Regions from separate parts of the Rhizobium sp. WSM1274 genome, predicted to be linked through region 2. Evidence: riboswitches for the same ligand, from Rfam matches in the RefSeq annotation. Region 2 holds a riboswitch; the other holds the start of a gene.

Region 1 (5,580 bases), 360 kb from region 2:
TATAAGGGCAGTTGCTTGCCGGCTTGTTCGCTGACCATGTATTCGGCGTACCAGTCCGGCCAGTTCTCGTCGTGTTTGCCGCCGTTCCGTTTCTCGTGTTCACCGTGAGCGGTCGCCGCGCGGCGCAGCGCAGACGCAAGGTCTGTCGACGTCGTGAATTTCGTCTCGTCGGCATCGATGCGTCCCGGCAACCGCGTGGTGACCTCCTGGAACAGCCAGCCGTTGCCGTCGGGATCCTTGAAAGATGCAAAGGAGCGATAGCTGCGGTGATCGGGATCGCGGCCGGCGATCCGCAGCCGCCCGAACAGATAGGGCTCGTCCTTGCCGGCATAGATGCCGGCCGCGTCATGGAACACTTGGCTCACCTCGACGCCGCGGGCGATGAGATCGCGGCGGGCGGCCTCGATGTCGGAGACGATAAGATAAAGCCCCTGGGCTGAGCCGGGGGCTGCGGCGGTGACGTTCTTGCCGAAGATGATCGCGCAGCCGGAGCCGGGCGGGGTAAACTGGATCACCCGGAAATCGGCATCATTGGCGAAGTCGGCGTCGAGCCGCCAACCCAGCCCGTCGTAAAAACGTTTGGCGCGGTCGACGTCGGAAACGGGGATGACGACCACCTCGAGCTTGGTGTCGACGGGCTGAGTTCTCGGGGTCTCGATGGGGGTTTCGCTGCGCAGTGCATTGCTCATCTTAAGCTCCTTGGGTTCTGGATGTCTTGAGAATTGCGGACACGTGACGGGCCAAGTTGACCACGGCGCGGTGGGGTCGTCGAATCAATTATTCTGTCTGATTTGGCCGGTATTAGCGGATTCCGCTGCGACACACGGCGCGTCGCTTTCATTCCTGCGGTTGGTGAGGTCATGTCGATCCGATGAGGCGGCGGGGTCGGTCCCCCGCCACTTCGTCTGTCGTCCTGCGGCTCGTCGAGCCGGCGTGCAGGAAGTTCCTACGCAGCAAGGGCGGCGCGGGTTTTGCCGATCGTCAGAGCCGCCTTTGCTGCCTCGCGCCCTTTCTCGACGAAATGTGCGCGGTAGATCTGCTTGTGATGCTCGGTTTCCTGATACTGATGCGGCGTCAGCGACACCGACAGCACCGGCACGCCGGTATCCATGCCGGCGCGCATCAGCCCATCGACGACGGCCTGGGCGACGAATTCGTGGCGGTAGATTCCGCCATCGACGACGAAGGCGGCGGCAACGACAGCGGCATAGCGTCCAGTTGCCGCAAGATCGCGCGACAGCAGCGGCATCTCGAATGCGCCGGGAACATCGAACACATCGATCTGCTCGGGCGGAATAAGCTGATGAAAGCCATCAAGGGCGCGGTCGACGATGTCGGCGTGCCAGCTGGCTTTGATGAAGGCATAGCGGGTGGGTGCCATGGTAATCTCCTTTGGCGAAAAGACACATCACCCAAGGCGATCACGAACGTCCCCGACAGCCGCAAGGGCGGCAGGAACGCACGTTCTCTTTCATCCGGACTATGACCGTCGGCTCAGGCATCTCACCTGATCTGCTGACCCTTCCTGAGAAGGCGCTCGCGGGCTCGCAATCTGATTACATACCGCCGGTAGGGACTTGCACCCCGCCCTGAGAACGGCGCGAACAATAGGGGGAAGGCGACGGGCTGGCAATAGGTCGAAATGCTTCGCGGCCAATGTAGGATCAGGGCTCCGAAGCGGCGATTTCGCTTGTTGGTTGATCGCGACGGGCAAGCCCTCTTGCTGAGGATGCGCTTGCGCCTACATGCATCCAGTGAGGACATTCACGTCAGAATAGCACGGCAAGACAGGATGCGCCGTCTCCACCGGAGGCGGGCAGGGCCGTGGCAACCACGGGAGAGAGAGATGCAAGACCCCTTCGTCGTCCACCGCGAGGCGCATATCGCGGCGCCGCCGGCCGCGGTGTTCGCGCTGATGACCGACCCGGAAAAGATCCTGCGCTGGATGGGAACGGAGGCGCAGGTCGAGCCGCAGCCTGGCGGGCTCTATCTTGTCAACGTCACCGGCGCCCGCTTTGCGCGCGGCTCGTTTCGAGAAGTGGTTCCGGTTCATCGCCTTGCCTATAGCTTTGGCTGGGATGGCAGCGAAGTGGTGCCGCCAGGGTCGAGCCTGGTCGAGATCGACCTGATCGAGCAGGGGGGCGGAACGCTGCTGCGGCTCACCCATAGCGGCCTGCCGAGCGCCGAGCAATGTGCCGGCCATGCGGAAGGCTGGGCGCATTACCTGGGGCGGCTGACCGAGGTCGCCGCCGGGCGTGATCCGGGTCCCGACGCTTTTTACGGCAGAACTTGAGCGGTTTCCTCGCGGGCCAACCACGCTCTCTGCGCGCGTCAAACATGAACGCGCAATTCATCTCCAGTTCAATTTAGCGGCCATAAGCTCGGGGTGGCTGGATTGAAAATGGAGTTCTCGATGAAGGCACTTTCTATCGCGGCTGCCTTGCTTGCCGGCAGCCTCTCGTTCGGCACCGCGGAGGCGATGCCGCTTGGGACAATCAATGTGCAAAGCAATGTCACAAAGGTCGACTACGCCTGCGGTCGCGGCTGGCATCTGACGCGCTGGGGCGAATGCCGGCCAAACTGGAGACGCCCGCCGCCGGTAGCTTTCTACGGTGGTCCGCCCCGCTGGGGCTGGGAGCGGCGTCACCGGGATTGGGATAGTCCGCGCTGGCGCCATGAGCGGCGCTGGGATCGCGATCGGCGTTGGCGGGATGATGATGATTAAGGGTCTCGCTTAGGTGAAAATGGACGAAGGCCGGAGCGATTTCGCCCGGCCTTTTCTGATGAGATAGGTTCGTCGACGCTGACCGGCAGCGTCCTCCCGATTTGTCTACGGTCAGATCCTGCTGACGAGCCAGTGCTTGTCGTCGATCAATTCCTCGAGCTCGACGGGATCCTTGACGCCGAATTCGAACCATTCGACAAGTTCCTTCGCCTTGCGGCTGCTCTCCTCCGCCGTCAGTTCGACCTGATATCTTTCGCACCATCGCCGAAGGATCGACGTCAGCAGCGTCATGTCGTTCCCATCCAGCGGATCTTTCGGCCAGAATGTCGTACCCATCGCACCCCTCAATCACACGATGATGAACGACCTTATAATGGAATCAAAGTCGCGCAAGTTTAAAGTGTTTATTTTTTGTTTTCCACCGCGGTGGTTTTCGACAGGGGATGCGGTCGTCCTTTTGGGGGCCACAGGTTGAGTCGATGGGAACGTCCTCATGGACATTCGGAGTGGCTGCCTGCGCTCACCCGGGGGACATCCTTGCGGCCGCCCCGGTCAGCGTGCGATGTTAAGCCATGGATCTGCCGTCTCCCCTTGCCTGGCTGGTTGACGAGGCCGGTGCCTCACCCAGTCCCGAATGGTTTCTGGCCGAACTCGGACGCCGGCTGCTGGCCGATGGCTTGCAGCTTTTGGGCGGCGCGCTGACGCTGTCGGTGCCGCATCCGATCATCGCGCGGCGCACCTGGCTGTGGCGGGCGGAGACCGGCGCTGTCATTGAGGCTTTGGCCTTTGCCGCGGCTCCGCGGAGCGAAGCCGGGCGCGAGTGGCTGGCCGGGCTCGGGCCGGTATGGGAGGACCGGATCGGGCCTGCGCAGGATAATCGGTCGGACAGCCCGCTGCTCGGCTGGGCGAGGGTTTCCAGCGGGGAAGGGGCAGGTGCATTCGGCCCGGCCGAGGCTGGCCTGCTGCGCGAGGTCGCGCGTTTTGCCGCAGCGCCGCTCGCCGCTTTGGCGGCGCGCGAGGCGCGGGCAGCGCTGCTTGAAGCCTATCTCGGCCGCCGTAGCGCCGCGCGAGTGCAGGCCGGCGCGCTTGCCCGCGGATCCGGCGAGACCATCCGCGCCGCCCTTCTTTGCGCCGATCTGCGCGACTTCACCGCCCTCTCCGAGGTGACCGAACCTCACGTGATGATATCAGCACTGGACGCCTGGTTTGACCGCGTCGCCGGCGCAGTGCATGCCTTCGGCGGCGAGGTGCTGAAATTCATCGGCGACGGCGTGCTGGCGATCTTTCCGGTCACGGCTACGTCAGGCGAGCGCGACGCAGGCCGAGCGGATCGCGAGGCCTGCGAGGCCGCACTTCGGGCGGTCGCCGCCAGCCGTGCCGGCATGGCCCATCTCGATCAGCTGCGCCAGGCGCAGGGGCTGGCGCCGCTGCCCTTCGGCGCAGCACTGCATTTCGGCGAGATCCTGTGGGGCAATATCGGCGCGGCCGACCGGCTGGATTTTACCGCCATCGGTCCCGCCGTCAATCTGGTCAGCCGGCTGGAGGGGCTCTGCAAGCCGCTCGGCCGAAGCGTGCTGATCTCGGGCACGGTGGCAGCGAATACGGCGACGGCGCTGACGCCGCTCGGAGAGCACACCTTGCGCGGCATCGCCGACCCTTGCGCTGTCTTTGCCCTGCCGACGGATTGAGCTGCGGCAGCCAAGACAGTTTTGCAAAGAAAGATTTGCAAAAATATGTTTGTAATACTAGGCTGGCGGCATGAAAACACCGCGCCCGCAGCCTGCTCAATCAGTCACCGCACCCCGCACTATCAGCCGCGTCGTGCCCGATCCGACCGCGCTGAAGGCGCTGGCGCATCCAGTCCGATTGCGCATGCTCGGCATGCTCAGGGTCGATGGACCTGCGACGGCGACGCAGCTGGCAGTGCGGCTCGGGTTGAACAGCGGCGCCACCAGCTATCACCTGCGTCAGCTTGCCCAATACGGCTTCATCGAGGAAGCGCCGCATGCTTCGCGGCGCGATCGCTGGTGGCGCGCCAGCCACGAGCTCACCTCGGTGCCGGCAAGCGAGATTGAGGGCGAAACGCTGGATCTCGATCTCGCCTTCAACCAGGCCGCACTCTCGCTGCAGGTCGGCCAGATGCAACAGGCGCTGGAGGAATATGCCGAGCTGCCGGCAGAATGGCGCAAGGCGAGTACGGCCAGCGACATCATCATTCCGATGACGGCGGAACAGGCCGAAGCCCTGACCAAGCGGCTGACCGATATCATTCTCGAAGCGATGCGGGTGGCTCCGCCTTTGGGAGAGCTGGCACCCCAGGATATGGTTCCGTTCTCGATCATGCTGCACGCCTTTCCCTATCCGGGCCGGCTTCCGCACCGCGAGGGGGATGACGAGCCATGAGAAGGGGTGGGCCATTCCTGGCGCTTGCCGCAGCCGAGACGCTTTCGCTTTCCGGCACGCGGCTGTCGACCATCGCTATTCCCTGGCTGGTGCTGAGCACGACGGGCAGCCCGGTTCTGACCGGGCTGACGGCGATGATGGAAATGCTGCCCTATGTCGCCGCCAAGGCGCTCAGTGGGCCGCTGATCGACCGCGTCGGCCCGACGCGCATCGCCGTCGTCTGCGATACCGCCTCGGTGGCCGTGGTGGGGCTGGTGCCGCTGCTCGATCTCTTTGGCCTGCTTGATATGCCGCTGCTCCTGCCTGTCGTCTTTGCCATGGGCGTGCTGCGCGGCCCTTCCGATGCCGCCAAGCAGGCGATGGTTCCCGAAATCGCCACGTTGGCGGCCATGCCGCTCGAACGGGTCACCGGCGTCGTCGGTGCTATCGAGCGGCTGGCCTCGACGGCGGGG
Region 2 (5,580 bases):
CACTTGGCGCCGCCCAGGCGATCAAGGTCGCCAATCCGTCGCAGAAGATCGTGGTCGGCGGCTTCGATGGCGACACAGCGGCTCTCGAAGCGCTGAGCAAGGGCGTCTTCAACGTAACGGCGACACAGCAGACGCAGAAGATGGGCCGCGATGCGGTCGAAAATGCCGCCAAGCTTGTCGCCGGAGAAAAAGTACCGCCGGTGCAGCTTATGGACGCCACGCTGACAACCAAGGAAAACGTCGCAGGCTTCATCGCCAGCCATCCGTAATGAAGTCGAGGTCTTGAGGAGGTGTGCCAATGACTGATCCCGTTCTTTCCCTGAGGGGCATATCCAAATGGTATGGGCCACTCCAGGTTCTGAAGGATGTCAGCTTGGACGTTTACCCCGGCGAAGTGGTTGCACTTCTCGGTGAAAACGGAGCGGGCAAGTCGACGTTGTCGGGCATCATTGCCGGGTCACGCTCGCCCTCCGAAGGATCAATGACATGGCTGGGGCAGCCTTATGCCCCGGCCACTCCAAGGGAAGCCATCGACAAGGGCGTTGTCCTGATACATCAGGAACTGCAGCTGCTGCCGCAGCTGTCGATCGCGGAAAACGTCTTCATCGGACGCTGGCCGATGAAGAACGGCGTCGTCGACCGCGCCCAGATGGTTCGCCGGGCCCAGGACCAGCTCGCTCGCTTGAACCTTCGCATTCCTGCAACGCGGACGGTCGCCGGCCTTTCCACGGCGAATCAGCAACTCATCGAGATCGCCAAGGCGCTGGCTCTCAACGCAAAACTCCTGATCCTCGATGAGCCGACAGCCGCCCTTGGCGGAGCGGAGACGGAAGCTCTCTTCGAACAGGTTCGGAAGCTTCGCTCAGAAGGCGTCGGCATCGTCTATATTTCCCACCGCATGGAAGAGATCAAGCAGATAACCGACCGGATCGTCGTTCTTCGTGACGGCGAGCGGGTGCAGGAATTCTCCGACAGCGCCACCCCGGTGCGAACGATTGTCGAGAGCATGGTCGGGCGCCCGCTTGACCGCTTGTTCCCTACCCTGCCGGTTCCGACAGATCGTCCGGTACTCCAGGTGTCCGGGTTGAGCTCGCCGGACAACGCGTTCCGTAACGTTACCTTCGAGGTCCGCGCCGGGGAAATTCTGGGCATCGCCGGATTGGTCGGCGCCGGCCGCACCGAACTGGTGCGTGCGATTTCGGGAGCAGATCCAATCAGTGCTGGTTCGATCAAGCTGGAAGGCGAGGAACTGAGGCTGCGCGATCCGGCGGACGCGATCGCCAAGGGTATCGTGATGGTTCCGGAAGACCGCAAGGAGCAGGGCCTGATCGTCGGGCACCGGATCAGCGAGAACATTATCTATGCCAATCTTGACAAACTCGGCGGCGGTTGGATCACGCCGCGCGTCAAACGCTCCTTTGCAGAAAAAGCAGTTGCCAAGTTCGGCGTAAAGGGCCGTGCTGAACAGTACGCCTCGGACCTGTCCGGCGGCAATCAGCAGAAGGTCGTGATCGCGAAGTGGCTCATGCGCGATCCCAAGGTCGTCGTGCTCGACGAACCGACGAGGGGCATCGACGTCGGCGCCCGAGCGGGCATCTACGACATCATCGTCAATCTTGCCAAACAGGGCGTCGCGGTCATCGTCGTAAGCTCTGACCTCGAAGAAGTTCTTGGAGTCTCCAATCGCATTCTCGTGCTTGCGCAAGGCAAGCAGGCGGGGATTCTCAATCGTGACCAGGCAAACGACGTTTCGGTCATGGAGCTAGCGACCATCTAAACAGACAGAGAAAGGAAGAGCGGTGTCCGACATCACTCTGAACGCCCCGAAGCTTTTCGATCTCAGCGGCCAGGTTGCCATCGTTACCGGAGCCGGCAGCGGCATTGGTCAGCACATTGCCATCGGCCTTGCGCAATGCGGCGCCGACGTGGCGCTGCTCGACCGCCGAACCGACGACGGACTGGTCAAGACGGCTGAACATATTCGCGCCGCCGGTCGCCGCTCGATCCAGATCGCGGCGGATGTCACGAGCAAATCTTCCCTTGGAGAGGCCGTAGCACGGACCGAAGCGGATCTCGGCGCGCTGACGCTTGCTGTGAACGCTGCAGGCATCGCTAACGCGAACCCGGCGGAAGAGATGGAGGAGGACCAATATCAGACGTTGATGGATATCAACCTCAAAGGCATCTTTCTTTCCTGCCAGGCCGAGGCCCGCGCCATGCTGAAGAACGGACGCGGCTCCATCGTGAACATCGCCTCTATGTCGGGTGTGATCGTAAACCGGGGGCTGAACCAAGCGCACTATAACGCCTCCAAGGCGGGCGTGATCCATATGTCGAAGTCTATGGCGATGGAATGGGTCGACCGCGGCATTCGCGTCAACACCATCTCCCCCGGATACACGGCAACGCCCATGAACACCCGCCCGGAGATGGTCCACCAGACCAAGCTCTTCGAAGAGCAGACGCCGATGCAGCGCATGGCAACAGTCGACGAGATGGTCGGTCCGGCTGTGTTCCTGCTGTCGAATGCGGCAAGTTTCGTGACCGGCGTCGATCTTCTCGTCGACGGCGGTTTCTGCTGCTGGTGATGAGAAAGCTCATTACCGCCGCTGGAAAGTGACCGGTCTCGCTTCCTCCCTAGCTGAGATCGAGGCGCTGAAGGGACTAACGGGTATGACGGCGTGCGATATCGTCGTCTGCCCGCCCTTCGCGCTGATCGAACGGAATGAGGGCTCGGGCCGTCATCGGCGCTCAAGACTGCCTGAATTCGCGACAAGCGGTTGAGATCCAATAATGATCGCACGGTAGGTCGCACCCAGATTTGCTGTTTATCGATGGACAAGGAAAGAGCATGAAACGCTTTGAGCAGAAGACCGTCGTCATTACCGGGGGTAGCCGCGGCATCGGCGCCGCCATCGCTAGACGATTTGCGCGCGAGGGCGCCAATCTCGTCGTCTCGGCCAACGAGGACCTGGTTCACGGCGTTGCCGAACAGATCCGGGCCGAAGGCGGCAAGGCGATCTCCTTCATCGGCGACGTCACCGACAAGGCGAGCGTCACCGCCCTCTACGATGCCGCCGAGAGGGAATTCGGCTCGGTCGACGTCTCGATCCAGAATGCCGGCGTCATCACCATTGCCCGCATCGAGGATCTGACCGAAAATGAGTGGGACAAGGTCATGGCCGTCAACACCAAGGGGGTCTTCCTGTGCGCCCAGGAGGCGATATCAAGAATGCGCAAGCACAAGCGCGGCGGCCGCATCATCAACACCGCTTCCGGCCAGGCCCGTGACGGCTTCATCTACACGCCGCATTACGCCGCCTCGAAAATGGGGGTCGTCGGCATCACCCAGAGCCTGGCCAAGGAAGTCGCGACCGAGAAGATCACGGTCAACGCCTTCTGCCCCGGCATCATCGAGACCGACATGTGGGCCTATAACGACCAGGCCTGGGGCAAGCTGCTCGGCAACTACGCTCCCGGCGAATTGATGAAGGAATGGGTCGAGGGCATCCCGATGAAACGGGCCGGCTCCGGCGAAGACGTCGCCGGCCTGGTGACCTTCCTCGCCAGCGAGGATGCCGCCTATATCACCGGCCAGACGATCAATGTCGACGGTGGCCTGATCATGTCCTGATGCAGGTCGGCTAAAAGTGTGCAGCGGTTTTGGCACAACGACATGCATGGAACAAGCGCGGAAGGCGACACGGTCGTCGCCTCCGTGTGAACAGTGTGTCCATCGGCGTTAGGGCAGCTTTGCATTTTTGCCGGTCGAGTGACCTTGCCACCGGCCTGTTTTTGATCCTATCTTTGCAATGTTCTCAGGGCGGGGTGTAATTCCCCACCGGCGGTATCAGGAGCAATCTTGGAGCCCGCGAGCGCTTCCGGCACTACAGCACCGCGCGTCTTTCAGACGCGTAAAGGACGCTGCAGCACTTTGAATTGCCTGAAGGTCAGCAGATCCGGTGAGATGCCGGAGCCGACGGTATAGTCCGGATGGAAGAGGACAACACGGGCAGTCGTACTCCCTCCCGGAGTCGGCTGACGTTTGTTCGCCCAAGGGAAGAAGGCTCGCTCACGGATTGAGCCGAGCAGACCATGTCAGCCCGCTGACATAACCCTTGAAAGGCCAGACAGCATGACTATCGCAAGAATTGAAGATGCCATATCAGCCATTGCCCGTGGTGAGATGGTCGTCGTCGTCGACGACCAGGACAGGGAAAACGAGGGCGATATCGTGGTCGCCGCCCAAGCGGTCACACCTGAAACAATCGCCTTCATGATGACCCATGCTCGCGGACTCGTCTGCATCGCCATGGAAGGCGAGCGTCTCGATGCGCTCGATATCCCGCTGATGGTGCCCAACAATACGGAATCGCACAAAACCGCCTTCACGGTCTCGGTCGACTATCTCAAGGGCACAACGACCGGCATCTCGGCAGCCGATCGCGCCGCGACTGTCCGCGCCCTGGTCGACGATCGCACAAAGCCCTCCGATTTCGCTCGCCCCGGCCATATCTTCCCGTTGCGCGCCAACCCCCGCGGCGTGCTCGGCCGTCCAGGCCACACCGAAGCTGCCGTCGATCTCGCCCGCCTCGCCGGAAAGACCCCGGCCGGCGTCATCTGCGAAGTCGCCAATGACGACGGAACCATGTCGCGGCTCCCCGACCTCATCCTTTTTGCAAAACGCCATAACCTCCTGCTCGTCACCATCGAGGATCTGGTTGCCTATCTCGAACGCCAGGCGGCAAAAGACGTCCGCGAAGTCGCCTGATCGATGCCTTTGTTGCGGCGGCATAGGCCGCCGCAACAAAGAACGTGCCGCAGTGATGACTCTGACGGCACTTCGTTTGTCCGCCTCAAGTCCGGCTGATCGAAACCCCGCCATCCGCCAGCATCGCCGTGCCGGTCACGAAGCTCGACATGTCGGAGGCCAGGAAGAGCGCTGCATTGGCGATCTCTTTGGGTTGCGCCATGCGTTTCAGCGCATGCAGTCCCACCACGAAGGCGAGCAGTTCCGGCGTGGCGTCCGGCGCGTTGGTGATGCTCATTGGCGTGTCTGTGCCGCCGGGCAGCAGTGCGTTGACGCGAACGTTCTGCCTCCCGAGTTCGGCGGCGAGCACCTGCACGAGGCCGATAAGCCCCGCCTTGCCGGCGGCATAAGCGGCCATGCCCGGCATTCCGGCGGTGTGGCCGACGAAAGTCGAGGTGAAGATCAGCGATCCCCCGCGCGCTCCCATTGCCGCCGCCTGGTGCTTGGCGCCGAGGAAGGCGGCGGTGAGGTTGGTCTCGATCGTCTCGCGCCATGCCTCCAGCGAAAGCCCTGTCACCGGCCCCATCTCGCCAATGACGCCGGCATTGTTGAAGGCGATATCGAGCCCGCCGAAGCGCGAGACCGCCGTCTCGACAAGCCTTGCCTGCAGCGCCTCGTCCCTGACATCGCCTGATATGGCGACGGCCTGCCCGCCTTCCGCCTCGATTTCGGCAATGACGGCATCAAGCGCGTCCTGTCGCCGGCCGGTGACCACGAGCTTGGCGCCTTCCCACGCAAAGAGTTTCGCCGCCGCGCGGCCGATGCCGGAG

The links. A riboswitch is a leader RNA that binds a small molecule or an ion and turns the genes downstream of it on or off. The one in region 2 is predicted to bind FMN.
Region 1: linked by a shared signal. The riboswitch ahead of N2600_RS13810 (6,7-dimethyl-8-ribityllumazine synthase) and the one ahead of ribB (3,4-dihydroxy-2-butanone-4-phosphate synthase) in region 2 are both predicted to bind FMN.

The regions. Positions count from the first base shown of each region.
Region 1 is NZ_CP104138.1:2,725,488-2,731,067, reverse strand. It holds gene N2600_RS13815 (VOC family protein) at 1-689, opposite strand, end outside; gene N2600_RS13810 (6,7-dimethyl-8-ribityllumazine synthase) at 947-1,381, opposite strand; FMN riboswitch at 1,460-1,601, opposite strand; gene N2600_RS13805 (SRPBCC family protein) at 1,847-2,293, shown strand; gene N2600_RS13800 (GCG_CRPN prefix-to-repeats domain-containing protein) at 2,414-2,725, shown strand; gene N2600_RS13795 (hypothetical protein) at 2,837-3,061, opposite strand; gene N2600_RS13790 (adenylate/guanylate cyclase domain-containing protein) at 3,298-4,413, shown strand; gene N2600_RS13785 (ArsR/SmtB family transcription factor) at 4,484-5,128, shown strand; gene N2600_RS13780 (MFS transporter) at 5,125-5,580, shown strand, end outside.
Region 2 is NZ_CP104138.1:2,363,797-2,369,376, forward strand. It holds gene N2600_RS11930 (sugar ABC transporter substrate-binding protein) at 1-269, shown strand, start outside; gene N2600_RS11935 (sugar ABC transporter ATP-binding protein) at 299-1,777, shown strand; gene N2600_RS11940 (SDR family oxidoreductase) at 1,800-2,588, shown strand; gene N2600_RS11945 (glucose 1-dehydrogenase) at 2,852-3,634, shown strand; FMN riboswitch at 3,811-4,009, shown strand; gene ribB (3,4-dihydroxy-2-butanone-4-phosphate synthase) at 4,136-4,771, shown strand; gene N2600_RS11955 (SDR family oxidoreductase) at 4,857-5,580, opposite strand, start outside.